2 regions of the Aeromonas rivipollensis genome follow, and region 1 is predicted to be linked to the other one. Evidence: predicted binding sites of a transcription regulator. Region 1 holds the regulator's gene; the other holds the start of a gene.
What was found. The regulator LexA, encoded in region 1, represses DNA repair genes until DNA is damaged. The targets are predictions, from matches to a motif close to ANCTGTNTNNNNANACAGNT.
Positions count from the first base shown of each region.

Region 2: a site for LexA is predicted at 3,881-3,900, ahead of WIR04_RS09580 (DUF4250 domain-containing protein). Genes of this name have one in related genera too.

Region 1 covers NZ_CP149130.1:4,391,634-4,399,096, forward strand. Annotated here, with positions in the region: gene dinF (MATE family efflux transporter DinF) at 1-399, opposite strand, end outside; gene WIR04_RS20160 (SCO family protein) at 428-1,054, opposite strand; gene WIR04_RS20165 (hypothetical protein) at 1,269-1,478, opposite strand; gene lexA (transcriptional repressor LexA) at 1,941-2,567, opposite strand; gene plsB (glycerol-3-phosphate 1-O-acyltransferase PlsB) at 2,772-5,195, shown strand; gene ubiA (4-hydroxybenzoate octaprenyltransferase) at 5,258-6,121, opposite strand; gene WIR04_RS20185 (chorismate--pyruvate lyase family protein) at 6,118-6,669, opposite strand; gene WIR04_RS20190 (flagellar basal body-associated protein FliL) at 6,815-7,249, shown strand; gene WIR04_RS20195 (hypothetical protein) at 7,265-7,463, shown strand, end outside.
Region 2 covers NZ_CP149130.1:2,106,762-2,114,224, reverse strand. Annotated here, with positions in the region: gene WIR04_RS09590 (cytochrome b/b6 domain-containing protein) at 4-558, shown strand; gene WIR04_RS09585 (glycogen/starch/alpha-glucan phosphorylase) at 623-3,097, opposite strand; gene WIR04_RS09580 (DUF4250 domain-containing protein) at 3,494-3,691, opposite strand; gene WIR04_RS09575 (cell division inhibitor) at 3,925-4,404, shown strand; gene WIR04_RS09570 (fumarate hydratase) at 4,567-6,090, opposite strand; gene pabB (aminodeoxychorismate synthase component I) at 6,300-7,463, shown strand, end outside.

The DNA of each region.
Region 1 (7,463 bases):
GTCTCCGGCATAGCCCTGCACCTCGGGGGATCCCCCGCTGAGCCCTATGATGGCCGGCAAGAAAGGCAGCACCAGCAGCAACAGGGCCAGCCCCAGCCCGATGGCGAGGCCGAGCGCCCGCGCCAGGGTGTCCAGCTGCCCCTCGGCGCTGGCGGCGCCCTGAGCCTGGGCGGTCAGGCCAGTGGTGGACATGCGCAGGAAGCCGAGCAGCCAGAAGAGGAGGTTGATGAGGGTCGCCCCGACCGAGACGCCCCCGAGGAACCAGGCCTGACCAAGATGACCGATCACCCAGGTATCCACCAGGCCGAGCAAGGGGGTGGTGACGTTGGAGAACACCATGGGCAGGGCCAGGGCAAACACGGCCCGGTGGCGACGAGGATCCCTCAGCCAGGACGGCATCAAACCAAGCACGATAGGCGCCGGTGACTCACTCGTCGGCCAGCCGCACTATGCGTGCGAAGTCGGAGACCATGGTCTGCATGTCCACATGAGGCACCTCACCCGGGGCCACCTTGGGACGGAACATGGCCACCAGCTTGCCTTCGGGGCTGATCAGCACGATCGAGGCCGAGTGGTCGATGAGGTAATCCTTGCGCTCGCTCTCCACGATGGAATAGACGAGGCCAAGGTTGCGCACCAGGGGGAAGAGGGCACGGTGGGGGCCGGTCACTGCCTTGAACTCCGGATGGAAGAAGGCGGTATAGCTCTTGAGGCGGGGGCTGTCATCCCGCTGGGGATCCGCCGAGACGAAGACCACCTGGCTGCTGGGCGAGACCTTCTTCAGATCCGGGTAGATGGAACGCAGATCCGCCAAGGCGGTCGGGCAGACATCGGGACAATAGGTGTAGCCTATGAACAGGAAGGTCCAGTGCCCCGCCAAGTTGGCGGCGGTGAAGGGCTTGCCATCCCCATCCGTGAGGGTGAAGGGGTTGATGTCACGCCCTACCGGATAATAATCCGCCTGCGCAGGAAGTGAGGGTTGGCTCCAGTAATAAGCCGCCATTATGCTGCCGACGAAGAGCAACAACAGCAGGGAAAAACGTGGTTTAACCATATAAAACAGAACCTTGCTAGTTCAACCAGCCGGATGGCGGGGCCAATGAGGGGCTATTGTAACCCGCCCGGCCCCGTTCCTGCCTAGTCCTGAGTCCGGATCCCGGGCAGGAAAGGGCCCCGTAGGGAGGAAACTGCAGCTATCTCCGGGCAATGGCGGGGATAAAGAAAAGCCCCACACCGGGTGGGGCTCACACACTGTTCGGGGGACGGGCTCAGGGCCGCAGTCTGCGCTGCCCCTGGGGGCGCCGGATAGTGGCGCGCAGCGGGATGACCGGGGCCGTCCAGGGGGCATCTGGCAAACCTATGTCGTGGTGGCGGCGGAACAGACGAACCAGGCGGACAATCTTGTCCTTGGGGCACCCCAGCCAGATGGTCCAGCCATCGCCCTTGTGATACACCCAGAGCGCATAAAACCACGTCATCCGACTGCCCTTGATGAATCGGGTGATGGAGGATGCGGGGGTTGCGGTTGCGGCCGGACCCGGATCCCACGGCGAGCTTGAAGCCATACCTGTCCTCCTTGCTCAACAGGCCACGCCGACCAGTGCGAATGCCATCGGGATGGCAGACCAGGCACCGTCGCGTACTGACTGTATTGAGTCGTCCTGCTGCCTGACGACTCTCCCTGTCCCGCACCGCCCCAGCCGTGATGCATCCCTGCGATCCATGCTGACCTGGCGGCACACTCAAGGTCATGGCGGTTATCCGGCCATGACACTGCGGGCCTTCTCAAAGGATATATCCGAAATGCATGATCCGTGGCGGTACTGTTTGCGGTGGATCTGGGCGGCGGCAATGGCGGGGATCGGGGAGGAAAGAACGGCGGGAAAAAACGGCACAAACGAAGGGGCCTCCCGCAGGAGGCCCCTCGGCATGTCCGATGCTTACATCCAGTCGGCGTTGCGAATGACCCCGACCGCCAGCCCTTCGATAGTGAGGTGCTGGCTGGAGAGATCCACCTCGATGGGGGAGAGATCCTCGTTCTCCGGCAGCAGCCACACCTGGCTACCCTTGCGCTGGAAGCGCTTGACGGTGACGTCTTCATCGAGACGCGCCACCACCACCTGGCCGTTGCGCACCTCCTGGGTCTTGTGCACCGCCAGCAGATCCCCGTCCATGATGCCGATGTTCTTCATGCTCATGCCCTGCACCCGCAACAGGAAGTCTGCCCGCGGATGGAACAGGGCGGGATCCACCTGATAGTGGCTCTCTATGTGCTCCTGGGCCAGGATGGGCTCGCCGGCCGCGACCTTGCCGATCAGCGGCAGGCCGTTCTCTTCTGGCGCGGCCTCCTCTTCCTCGAGCAGCAGGCGGATGCCGCGGGAGGTGCCGGGCATGATCTCGATGACCCCTTTCTTGGCCAGGGCCTTCAGATGTTCCTCGGCCGCATTGGCCGACTTGAAGCCAAGCTTCTGGGCGATCTCGGCGCGAGTCGGCGGCATGCCGGTCTCGCTCATGTTCGCCTTGATAAGCTCCAGCACTTCAGCCTGGCGGGGGGTAAGGGGTTTCATAGCATTGGCACCTGTCTTTTTATACAGCACACTGGCAGTATATACAGTGCTGTGGCCAAGGCAAGGCGTTGCTGATATTTGTCCCCGCCTTGTCGCAAAAATCCCGCACCTTCTATCCTGAAAAGGCACTCATCCTACCTCTCGGCGACAAGCCGTCGGTGATTTGCTATGCTCACGCCGCATTTTTTTGGAGAGCAGACGCACATGTCCCTTGGACAGAACATTTCCAGAGCCATCCTGCAATGGCCGGTCAGTGGCTTGGTCAATCACAAGAGCCTGCCGGAAAATCCCATCACGGAGCTCAAGCTGGATCCGGCCAGACCCATCGTCTATGCCCTGAAAACCAGCTCGATCACCGACCTGATGACCCTGCAACAGTGCTGCGAGGATCTCGGCCTGCCCGGCCCCTTCACGCCGCTGGAGCTGGGTGGACAGTTGCTGCCGCGCTACGTCTGTCTGGATCGTCCGCCTCCCCTGTTTGGCAAGCGCAACAAGCCGCTGCCCTTCCTGCAGGAGTTCCACCAGCTGCTGGACTTGCACAAGCAGGATCCCGAGCTGGATATCCAGGTGGTGCCCGTCACCCTGTTCTGGGGCCGCGCCCCCGGCCGGGAAGGGGAGGAAGCCTCCGGCTGGAACATCATCAGCAGCCTGGCCCCGAACCGGCTCAAGAAGGCGCTGATCGTGATCCTGAAAGGGCGCGAAAACCTGGTGCGCTTCTCCCCGCCGCTCTCATTGCGCTACATGGCAGACAAGCACGGTACCGACGAGGCCATCGCCCACAAGCTGGCACGGGTGGCACGTACCCACTTCAGCCGCCAGCAGCTGGCGGCCACCGGTCCCAAGCTGCCGAACCGCAACCTGCTGTTCAAGCAGTTGCTGGATTCGAGCGTGATCCAGCAGGCCATCGAAGAAGAGGCCAGACGCGAGGGCATCAGCCTGGAGAAGGCGCAGAAGCGCGCCCATGGCTACATGGACGAGATCGCCTCCAACTTCTCCTTCCGGCTGATCCGCCTCGGGGAAACTTTCCTCGGCTGGCTCTGGAACAAGCTCTACCGCGGCCTCTCGGTCAACGGTGCCGAGCAGGTGCGCCAGCTCGCCCAGGAAGGGCACGAGATAGTCTACGTCCCCTGCCATCGCAGCCACATGGACTACCTGCTGCTCTCCTACGTCATCTATCACCAGGGCATGGTGCCGCCCCACATAGCGGCAGGCATCAACCTGAACTTCTGGCCGGCGGGCCCCATCTTCCGCCACGGCGGCGCCTTCTTCATCCGCCGCACCTTCAAGGGCAACCCGCTCTACAGCACTGTGTTCCGTGAATATCTGAACCTGCTGTTTGCCAAGGGCTACTCGGTGGAGTTCTTCACCGAGGGTGGCCGTTCCCGCACCGGCCGCCTGCTGCCGCCCAAGACCGGCATGCTGGCGATGACCCTGCAAGCTATGATGCGCGGGCTGGACAGGCCGGTGACCCTGGTTCCCGTCTATCTGGGCTACGAGCATGTGATGGAGGTCAACACCTACCACAACGAGCTCAAGGGGAGCCGCAAGGAGAAAGAGAGCTTCCTGCAGGTGCTGGGCATACTGCGCAAGCTGCGCAACTATGGCCGTGGCTTCGTCAACTTCGGCGAGCCGCTGACCCTCAACAGCTACCTCGGCGAGCAGGTGCCGCACTGGAAGGAGAGCATCGGCAAGGAGGAGCGCCCGGAGTGGATGGCCTCCACCGTCAATCAGCTGGCCGAGCTCTTGATGACCCGGATCAACGATGCCGCTGCCGTCAACGGCCTGACCCTGAGTGCCCTGGCACTGCTGGCCGCCGAACGCCATGCCCTGACTCGGGACGAGCTGCAGGCACAGCTCAACACCTATCTGGATCTGCTCAAGCAGGTACCTTACAGCCCGCAGAGCACCATGCCGGACGAGGATGCCAGGACCCTGCTGGATCAGGCCATGGAGCTCAACAAGTTCGAGGTGAGCGAGGACAAGCTCGGCCAGATCATCAGCCTCGACCGCTATCAGGCGATCCTGCTGACCTACTATCGCAACAACATACTCCACCTGTTCGCCCTGCCCTCCCTGGTGGCGGCCTTGATCGAGCGCTGCGAGGGGATCTCCCGCAGCGAGATAGTCGCCCGCTGCGTCGACATCTACCCGCTGCTCAAGACAGAGCTGTTCCTGCGCTACGAAGAGGAGGAGCTGCCGGAGCTGGTCGATGCCCTGCTGGCCGAGCTGCAACGCCAGCAGCTGATAGAGGCGCGCGATGGCGGCTACTGGGTCAATCCGGGCAACCAAATGCGCCTGCTGCTGCTGGCCGAGAGCATTCAGGAGACACTGCAACGCTACGCCATAGTGCTGACCCGCATGCTGGCCCAGCCCCACATAGAGGCGGAGCAGCTGGAGGCGGACGGTCTGATGATGGCGGAGCGCCTCGGCACCCTGCACGGCATCAACGCCCCCGAGTTCTTCGATCCCAAGCTGTTCAGCACCCTGATCCACACCCTGCGCAGCGAAGGCTATCTGGATCCGGGCTGCAAGCCGGATCTCGGCCGCTTCCAGGCCCTGGCCGACAACATAGTGCCGCTGCTGAGCAACAAGATCCGCCGTACCATACAGGCGGGCAACCGGCTCTGATCCTCGTCTTACAGCCAACAAAAAGGCCGCATCATGCGGCCTTTTTCATAGATGGACGTTTCTCACAGGTAGTGAGCGATCACCCCGAGCAGCACCAGGGCCCCCACATAGTTGTTGTTGAGAAACGCCTGGAAGCAGGCCTCCCGCTGGCGCTCCCGGATCAGCCGCTGCTGATAGACGAACAGGGCCGCCGCCCCCAGCAGACCCCAGTAATAGCCGGATCCCAGCGCCATCAGCTGACCCACCCCCAGCAGGATGAGCAGGGTCGCCAGTTGCAGCACGCCGATGATCCGCTTGTCGTGACGGCCAAACAGGATGGCGCTCGACTTGAGCCCGAGCTTGAGATCATCGTCCCTGTCCACCATGGCGTACTGGGTGTCGTAGGCGATGGTCCACAGCAGGTTGGCGAGAAACAGCAGCCAGGCGACGGGCGGCAGGGCATTGGCCTGGGCCGCATAGGCCATGGGAATGGACCAGGAGAACGCCATCCCGAGCACCAGCTGAGGGATGGGAATGAAGCGCTTCATGAAGGGGTAGCAGACCGCCAGCAGCAGGCCGGCGAACGACAGCCCTATGGTGAGCGGGTTCAGGGTCAGCACCAGGGCGAACGAGATGAGCGCCAGCACGGCGAACAGGATCAGCACCTCCCGCGCATCAACCCGGCCCATGGGCAGCGGTCGCCCGGCGGTGCGTTTCACGTGGCCGTCGAAGTTGCGATCCGCATAGTCGTTGATGACACAGCCTGCCGAGCGCATCAGGAAGACCCCCACCACGAACACGGTCAGGATCCAGGGATCCGGCAGGCCGCCGGCCGCGAGACAGAGCGCCCACAGGGTCGGCCACAGCAGCAAGAGGGTGCCGATGGGCTTGTCGATGCGGGCCAACTGCACATAGGCCAGTCCCCGCTCCTTGGTTAACAGCTTCACTCCAGCTCCTTATGCAATGGCAGCGAATGAGACGATAGCGAGGGCAGGAAGAGTTCGTGGACCAGCAAGGGCCACTGCCCCAGATAGAGACGGGAACGGCGCCCCCAGACGGTGGCGGCCTGGCACCAGGGATTGCTCGCGATCTCGAAGCAGGCCAGTTGCAGGTGATCGCGCCGCGCCGGTGCATCGCCGAAGATGCGCTCCCCCAATGGCTGCTCCCCCAGATCCTGCAAACCGCTCCCTTGCAGCGCCGCCTCGGCAAACAGGGTCCAGCCCAGAATGGCCGGTCCGGCGTCACCGTGCAATATGACCTCGCGGCAGATCCCCACGGGATCCGCAACGGCCACCAGCGTCTGCTCGTCCGACCCCAGCGACACGCTGCGATTGCCGAGCAGTTGCACCGAGAGGTGACTATTGTAGCGCCGCAGGCGCCGGGTCATGGAGTCGGCCTCCAGCAACCAGGGACGCAGTGCCTCGGGAGGCTCACACTCTGCGGGTGCCCGCCAGGGGACGAGCTGGATGAGGGGAACAGTCAACTCGGACTTCACAGCTTCACCATCCGGAGATTTCCGTTGTCAGGTTAAAATCCCGTTTATTATCCGTAAATCAATGGCGAATTGTAAGAACATCCGTGCTTGACGGCCCCGATGGCAGCATCAAAAATGGGGCATCCGTTGCTGCCGAGCCATCTAGATGAAGATCTTCAGAATTCTGCTGGTGTTATCCCTGGGTTGTACCCTGTTGAACACCCACGCCTTCGCCAACGAGGAAGCGGCCGCCGATCCGGCCTCCGCCGCCGTCCAGCCGGGATTCGCCTATCATGCGCTGGATCCGGACATCATCACCAACTACCTCGGCGATGGCAAAACCCTGGGCTATGTGCGGGTGACGGTGGAGCTGATGGCCGAAAATGCCGCCGACCTCAAGTTGCTGGAGCAGCACGACCCCCTGATCCGCGACGCCATCATCCGCCTGATTGGCAGCAAGACAGGCGCCCAGATCAAGTCGCTGGTGAGCCGGGAAGATCTGCGCAAGGAGTGCGAGGCCAAGGTCAACGAACTGCTGGTCAAGGAGACCGGCAAGAAGGCGGTACGCGAGCTCATCTTCACCAAGTATCTTTATCAGTAATGAACAGCGAGCAGGGTGCCGACCGGCAGTCTGCTCTCCCTACTGCTCCCATTCACTGTCGAGGAAGTCATCGTCATGGGCCACAAGACGCTGTGTGAATGGCGCCGTCACGAGATCCCCGCCGATCTCAAGACACTGCGCAAGATATTGCGCAAACCCAAGTTTGTATGCGGCAAGTGCGCCCGCAGCGCCAATGACAAAGAGTACCTGTGCC
Region 2 (7,463 bases), 2.3 Mb from region 1:
GCGATGGAAAGCGGCAAGGCCATCAGGGTATGGGACCCCCTGATCAGGGTGTTTCACTGGGCCACCGTCCTGCTGTGCGTGCTCAACCTGTTCATCCTGGAGGAGGGCAGACGCAATCACCGCTATGTCGGGTACGCCCTGGCCGGATTGCTGGTGCTGCGCATCCTGTGGGGATTTGTCGGCTCCGACTACGCCAGGTTTGCCCAGTGGTTTCCGACCCCGGCCCGCCTGGGCCGCTACCTGCAGGCCAGCTGGCAGGGCAAGCACCCCTATCATGCCGGCCACAATCCGCTGGGCGCCTTGATGATACTGCTGCTGTTGACCTGTCTGGTGGGAACAGCCGTCACCGGGATCATGACGGGGTACGAGCAGCTGTTTGATGAGGATCTCATGGAGAAGCTCCACGAATTCTTTGCCAAGGCGCTGCAGATCGCCATCTTCATCCATGTGCTGGCGGTCATCGTCCTCGATCGCCTGACCCGGGGCGATCTGATCAGGGCCATGATCTCCGGCAGGAAGCGTGTGCCGGCCGACACCGAGATCGTCGACAAGCGCTGAAGCCTCCTTGACCAGAAGAGATAAAAAAACCCCGCGATGCGGGGTTTTTTCATACTGGGTGTGGTCAACCGACGTTGCAGCTCTTCAATTTCCAGATCCGATCCACGTAGTCCTGGATGGAGCGGTCGGAGTTGAACTTGCCCATGGTGGCCGAGTTGATGATGGCCTTCTTCGCCCACAGCGCCGGATCCCGATACCAGGTATCGATCAGCTTGTGCGCTTCCGAGTAGGAGGCGAAATCGGCCAGGGTCAGGTAGGGATCCCCCCCTTCCAGCAAGGAGCGCTTGATGGAGGCGAGTTCCCCCGGGCGACCCGGCGTGAAGTAGTCGGTATCGAACCAGTCCAGCACCGCCTTGAGCTCGGAGTTGGCATAGTAGAAGTCGTACGGGTTGTAACCGCGCGCCTTCAGGGACTTCACCTCGTCCACGTTCAGACCGAAGATGGCGCAGTTCTCGGCCCCCGCCTCTTCCGCGATCTCGATGTTGGCGCCGTCCAGGGTGCCGATGGTGATGGCGCCGTTCAGTGCCATCTTCATGTTGCCTGTCCCTGAGGCTTCGTAGCCTGCAGTGGAGATCTGCTCGGAGACATCCGCCGCCGGGATCAGCTTCTCGGCCAGGCTGACGCGGTAGTTCGGCATGAACACCACTTTCAGCTTGCCCTGGATGCGGGCGTCGTTGTTGACCCGCTCCGCCAGCTTGTTGATGGCGTAGATGATGTCCTTGGCCAGCTTGTAACCGGGCGCCGCCTTGGAGCCGAAGATGAACACGCGCGGATGCATGTCATAGTCCGGGTTTGCCAGCAGACGACGGTAGAGCGCCATGATGTGAATGAGGTTCAGCTGCTGGCGCTTGTACTCGTGCAGACGCTTGATCTGAACGTCGAAGATCGCCTCGGCCGAGACATCGATGCCGGTTTCCGCCTTGATGACCTTGACCAGCTTCTCCTTGTTGTGACGCTTGATGGTCATGAACTGCTGCTGGAACGCCTTGTCGTCGGCAAACTTGGTCACGCTGCGCAGCTTGTCCAGCTGCAGCGGCCACTCCTTGCCCACCACTTCGTTGTAGAGGGCAGCCAGCTCGGGGTTGCAGGCCAGCAGCCAGCGACGGGGGGTCACGCCGTTGGTGACGTTGCACATCTTCTCGGGCCACAGCTCGGCATACTCGGGGAAGAGATCCTCTTTCACCAGCTTGGAGTGGATCTCGGCCACGCCGTTCACCTTGGAGGAGCCGATGACGCACAGGTTGCCCATGCGCACCTTGCGCACGTCCCCTTCTTCGATGATGGAGAGCTTGGCCTTGATGGCATCGTTGCCCGGCCACTTGGGCTCCACCAGCTCGTTCAGGAAGCGGGCGTTGATCTCGTAGATGATCTCGAGATGACGGGGCAGCACCTTCTCGAACAGGCTGACGGACCACTTCTCCAGCGCTTCCGGCAGCAGGGTGTGGTTGGTGTAGGAGAAGACCTGGTAGCAGATGGCCCAGGCCGCATCCCAGTGCAGATCTTCCTCGTCCACCAGCACCCGCATCAGCTCGGGGATGGCCACTGTCGGGTGGGTATCGTTGAGCTGGATGGCTATTTGCGCGGCAAAGTTGCGGAAGTCCGCACCATGCACCCGCTTGTAGCGGCGCATGATGTCCTTGATGGAGCAGGCACAGAAGAAGTATTGCTGGATCAGGCGCAGCTCTTTGCCTGCGTCGGTCTCGTCGTTCGGGTAGAGCACCTTGGAGATGGTCTCGGCCTGGGCCTTCTCGGCCTGGGAGTCGACGTAACCACCGGCGTTGAACACGTCCCAGTCAAAGAACTCGGAGGCGCGGGATTCCCACAGCCGCAGTATGTTGACGGTGTGACCGCCAAAGCCCACCACAGGGATGTCCCAAGGCACCCCTTTGATCTTGCGACCGGCGTGCCACACCTTCTTCAGGCCGCCCTTGTCACCAAACACGGTTTCCACGTAGCCGTAGAGCGGGATCTCCTGCACCGACTCGGGGCGGCAGATCTCCCAGGGGTTGCCATATTCACGCCAGGAGTCCGGACGCTCTATCTGGCGACCATCCTGGATCTCCTGACGGAACAGGCCGTGCTCGTAATGGATGCCGTAGCCCACCGCCGGGTAGTTCAGGGTGGCCAGGGAGTCGATGAAGCAGGCGGCCAGACGACCCAGGCCGCCGTTGCCAAGGGCCATGTCAGGCTCTTGTTCGCACAGATCGGTCAGTTCCAGACCGAGTTCACCCAGGGCCTCTTCGCAAATCTTGTACAGGGAGAGGTTGTGCAGGTTGTTGGAGGTCAAACGCCCCATCAGGAATTCAGCAGAGAGATAGTGAATCGCACGAGTATCTTTCTTGAAGTGAGTCTGCTGAGTGCGGGTCAGGCGCTCGTACACCTGTTCGTTGACGGCGGCAGCGGTCGCTTTCCACCATGCTTCGGGAGAGGCTTTCTGTTCGCTTGTACCCAAGGTAGAACGCAGGTGACGCACGATACTCGCCTTGAGCTGATCTTTATCCAGTTGGAGATCCTGGTCTGTCTTCTTCTTGGTAGCCATAAACCATTTTCCTTCGTTACAAATAAAAAATGTTATCCCCTTGAGGGACCGGCGCTGTTGTTATCTCAGAATATGTTCCGGCGTGGGCATACTAGCTAAAGCCGGGGGTTTAAAAGTTAACGTGAGTCACACTTTAACGTATAAAAATGACAGTTTCACCATGAAAACCCTTTCCTATATCCTGCCTGAACAAAATAAAAATAACCTTAAAAATCAAAACATTGAATGAAATTCAAAAAGATGGATTCATGAATAGGTTTTCAATGATTGCCAGCGGCTGAAAATACGTGAAAATAAGCACCAACTCGGCTGGCGATGAAATCGCTTTCAATGCTTGATGCATCAGCGCGGCAATAAAAGGAAGCTGCCCCAATTGGGGCAACTTCCCGAGCTGAATTAACCATGGGCCTTGAACTGGTTACTCATGGGGTCGTAGTGATAACCAATCTGCTGCAGGCGGGTGGCCAGCTGATCCTCCGTCATGTCGTAGTAAGCTAGCAACTCTTCCAGACCATCGCACTCCAGCCGCAGCTTCTCGTTGATGATCCCGAGCAGAATATTGGCGTCCAGCCGTTGCAAGGTGCTCACATCCATCTTGGTCCCTCCTCTTGCCATACATACTGTATAACCATGAGCGCCGACCCGCGCTTTGTCTACAGGTTAAAAAACACCCGCCCCACCATCAATATAAATAGTATTTAAATTCAAATAGTTACTAAAAAACCCTGTTAGTCGGCTCACATTTTTAATCACAAACGCCTTGTCACTGGCATGAGATAGAACTACTGTATACACATACAGCATGGTTATTCATACAGGACACACATATGAGCCAGCCCCTGAGTCACCGCCCACTCTCCTCCTCTGCCGGTGTGATCACCACCTGGCCCACCCGCCATCAGGGCAAGGCGGAGCATGAGCATCGACTGGCCATGGATCTCCATGAAGCCCCGCTGCTGGATGCGCTGGGAAGACTGAGCCAAAGCGACAGCGGCTGGATCTTGCTCATAGCCCCGCCAGGGCTGCCCGTGGCCAAGCAGCTGCAGGCACTGGGGATCAATCCCGCCCGGGTACTGGTGGTCCACGGCCCCAAGATCAAGAACTGGCAACGTCTGCTGGAGCAGAGCCTGGCCAACGGCCATTGTGCCGCCGTCTTGACCTGGTTGCCCGAACGGGTTGCCCTGGATCGCAGCCGCCTCAGCACCCTGGGGCAGCGTGCAGGGGTCCTGACCCGCTTCTTCGAGCCTACTCCCTCACAGGGTGGCCCACTCTGTTACGGTGGGCAGGACGTCTACCTGAACCACTAATACAGGCCGCACCGACCCGGCTGGCAGGCTTCCCCGCCCCCGCGCGTCAGTCTGACACTGCGGCAACGAAGACGAGAAAGGCGACCCTGAGGTCGCCTTCTGTCATATGGCCTGTGTGATGGCTGCTATCTGCCCGGCGCCCCGCCAGGGGCTTGCACAGGATCAGGCGAGCCTGGTATCCAGCTCGGCGATTTTGGCAGACCAGTAGGCCGGGCCGGTTTCATGGATGTTGTTGCCCTGGGAGTCGACCGCCACTGTCACCGGCATGTCTTCCACCTCGAACTCATAGATGGCCTCCATCCCCAGATCGGCGAAGGCCACCACACGGGCCTTCTTGATGGCCTTGGCCACCAGGTAGGCCGCGCCCCCTACGGCCATCAGATAGACGGCCTGGTGCTGCTTGATGCTCTCGACGGTTTTCGGACCCCGCTCGGACTTGCCTATCATGCCGATGAGGCCGGTTTCACCCAGCATCATGTCGGTGAACTTGTCCATCCGGGTGGAGGTGGTGGGGCCAGCCGGGCCCACCACTTCGTCACGCACCGCATCGACCGGGCCGACGTAGTAGATGAAGCGGTTGGTGAAGTCGACCCCTTCCGGCAAGCCTTCGCCATTTTTCAGCATGTCGGCAATGCGCTTGTGGGCGGCGTCACGGCCGGTGAGGATCTTGCCGGACAGCAGCACTGTGTCGCCACTCTTCCAGCTGGCGAGCTCGGCCTTGGTGATGCCGTCGACATTGACCCGGCGCACGTTGCCGCCCGCTTCACGGGTGATCTGTGGCCAGTCCTCCAGCTTCGGCGGGGTCAATTCGGCGGGGCCAGAGCCATCGAGTTCGAAGTGAACGTGGCGGGTGGCGGCGCAGTTGGGGATCATCACTACCGGCTTGGAGGCGGCATGGGTCGGAGCGGATTTGACCTTCACATCCAACACTGTGGTGAGGCCGCCCAGCCCCTGGGCACCAATCCCCAGCCGGTTGACCTTGTCATAGAGCTCGACCCGCAGCTTCTCTTCTGTGGTCTCGGGGCCCCTGGCGATCAGCTCCTGAATGTCGATGTGCTCCATCAGGGCTTCCTTGGCGAGCACGGCCGCCTTCTCGGCGGTACCGCCGATGCCGATCCCCAGCATGCCGGGCGGGCACCAGCCGGCGCCCATGGTCGGCACTGTTTTGAGCACCCATTCGACCACGTCGTCGGAGGGGTTGAGCATCACCATCTTGGACTTGTTCTCGGAGCCGCCGCCCTTGGCCGCAATGCTCACTTCCACCTTGTCCCCCGGGATCATGTCGATGTGCACCACGGCAGGGGCGTTGTCCTTGGTGTTCTTGCGGCTGCCGGCCGGATCGGCGAGCACGCTGGCACGCAGCGGGTTGTCCGGGTTGGTGTAGGCACGGCGGGTGCCCTCATCCACCATCTCCTGGACCGTCATGTCGCTGTCCCACTGCACCTGCATACCGATCTTGACGAAGCAGGTGACGATGCCGGTGTCCTGACACAGGGGACGATGCCCTTCGGCAGACATGCGGGAGTTGATCAGGATCTGGGCCAGGGCGTCCTTGGCGGCCGGGTTGATCTCGCGGTCATAGGCAGCCTTGGCGGCATGGACAAAATCGAGGGGGTGGTAGAAAGAGATGTACTGCAGGGCGTCAGCAATGGAATCGATAAAGTCCTGTTTTCTAATGATGCTCATATCATCCTCACTGGTCCTTGTCGTCGCTTGCGCGAGCAAGGGCTTCCATATGAGCCGGGCCTTCGGCAGGCGGCGAATGCGCACAGAGCCGGCGACTACGGCGTGTTTTTATAACGGTGTTTTTCTTAAAAATGCCGGCGGCCATGATACGCTTGAGCACCCGAACCGGCTAGGGAGCTGGGTGCAAACTGTTGCCTGTGTAACAAAAAATGAAACCAAGACTGCATATCCACCATTTCGACCCCCAAGCATCGCTTCACGCCCTGTTTGCCCGCTTGCAACACCAGGCCTGGGCCATCTTGCTGGAATCGGCAGGCCCAACGGGCGCCGACAACCGCTTTGACATCATCAGTGCCGACCCTCTCGCCACCCTGGAGACCCGGGGCGCCAGCACCTGCCTGCGCCACGCAGGCAGCCAGACCCGGCACGCAGAAGATCCCCTCACTCTGCTCGCCCGCACCCAGCAGGCCCTGCTGGGGGATCTGGTGCAGGATGAACATGACCTGCCCTTCATCGGGGGCGCCCTGGGGCTCTTTGGCTACGATCTGGGACGGCGGTTCGAGCGTCTGCCCGCTCAGGCCAGTGCGGACATCCAGGTACCTGACATGGCGGTCGGGATCTACGACTGGGCACTGCTACGGGAGGTTGCGACCGGTCGCTGGCAGCTGGTGCTCTGGGGAAATGAGGCCGGGCTCGCCAGACGACTGCAGTGGCTGGCGGCGCAAATCCCTCAGGCCAGCGCCCCCTTCGCCTTGCAGGGAGAGTGGCAGAGCAACATGAGCCGGGCCGAGTACGGCGAGAAGTTCGCCCGCATCCAGGCCTATCTGGCGGCGGGGGATTGCTATCAGATCAACCTGACCCAGCGCTTCAGCGCCCCCTATGGCGGGGACGAGTGGTCCGCCTATCTCGCCCTCAGTGCCGCCAACAAGGCCCCCTTCTCGGCCTTTGTCCGGCTGCCACAGAGCGCCATTTTGAGCCTCTCCCCCGAGCGCTTCCTGCTGCTCGATGGCCGCCACATCGAGACCAAACCCATCAAGGGCACCCGGCCCCGTCATCCGGATCCCGCTATTGATAAACAGGTGGCCGAGTCGCTCGCCAGTGCCGACAAGGACAGATCGGAGAACCTGATGATCGTGGATCTGCTGCGCAACGACATAGGCCGGGTCAGCCGCCCGGGCTCCGTCAGCGTGCCGAGCCTGTTTGCGGTGGAGTCTTTCCCCGCCGTGCATCACCTGGTCTCCACCATCCACGGTGAGCTGGATGCGCGCTGGCAGGGGGTGGATCTGCTGCGGGCCTGTTTCCCTGGTGGCTCCATCACGGGTGCCCCCAAGATCCGGGCGATGGAGATCATCGAGGAGCTGGAGCCGGTGCGG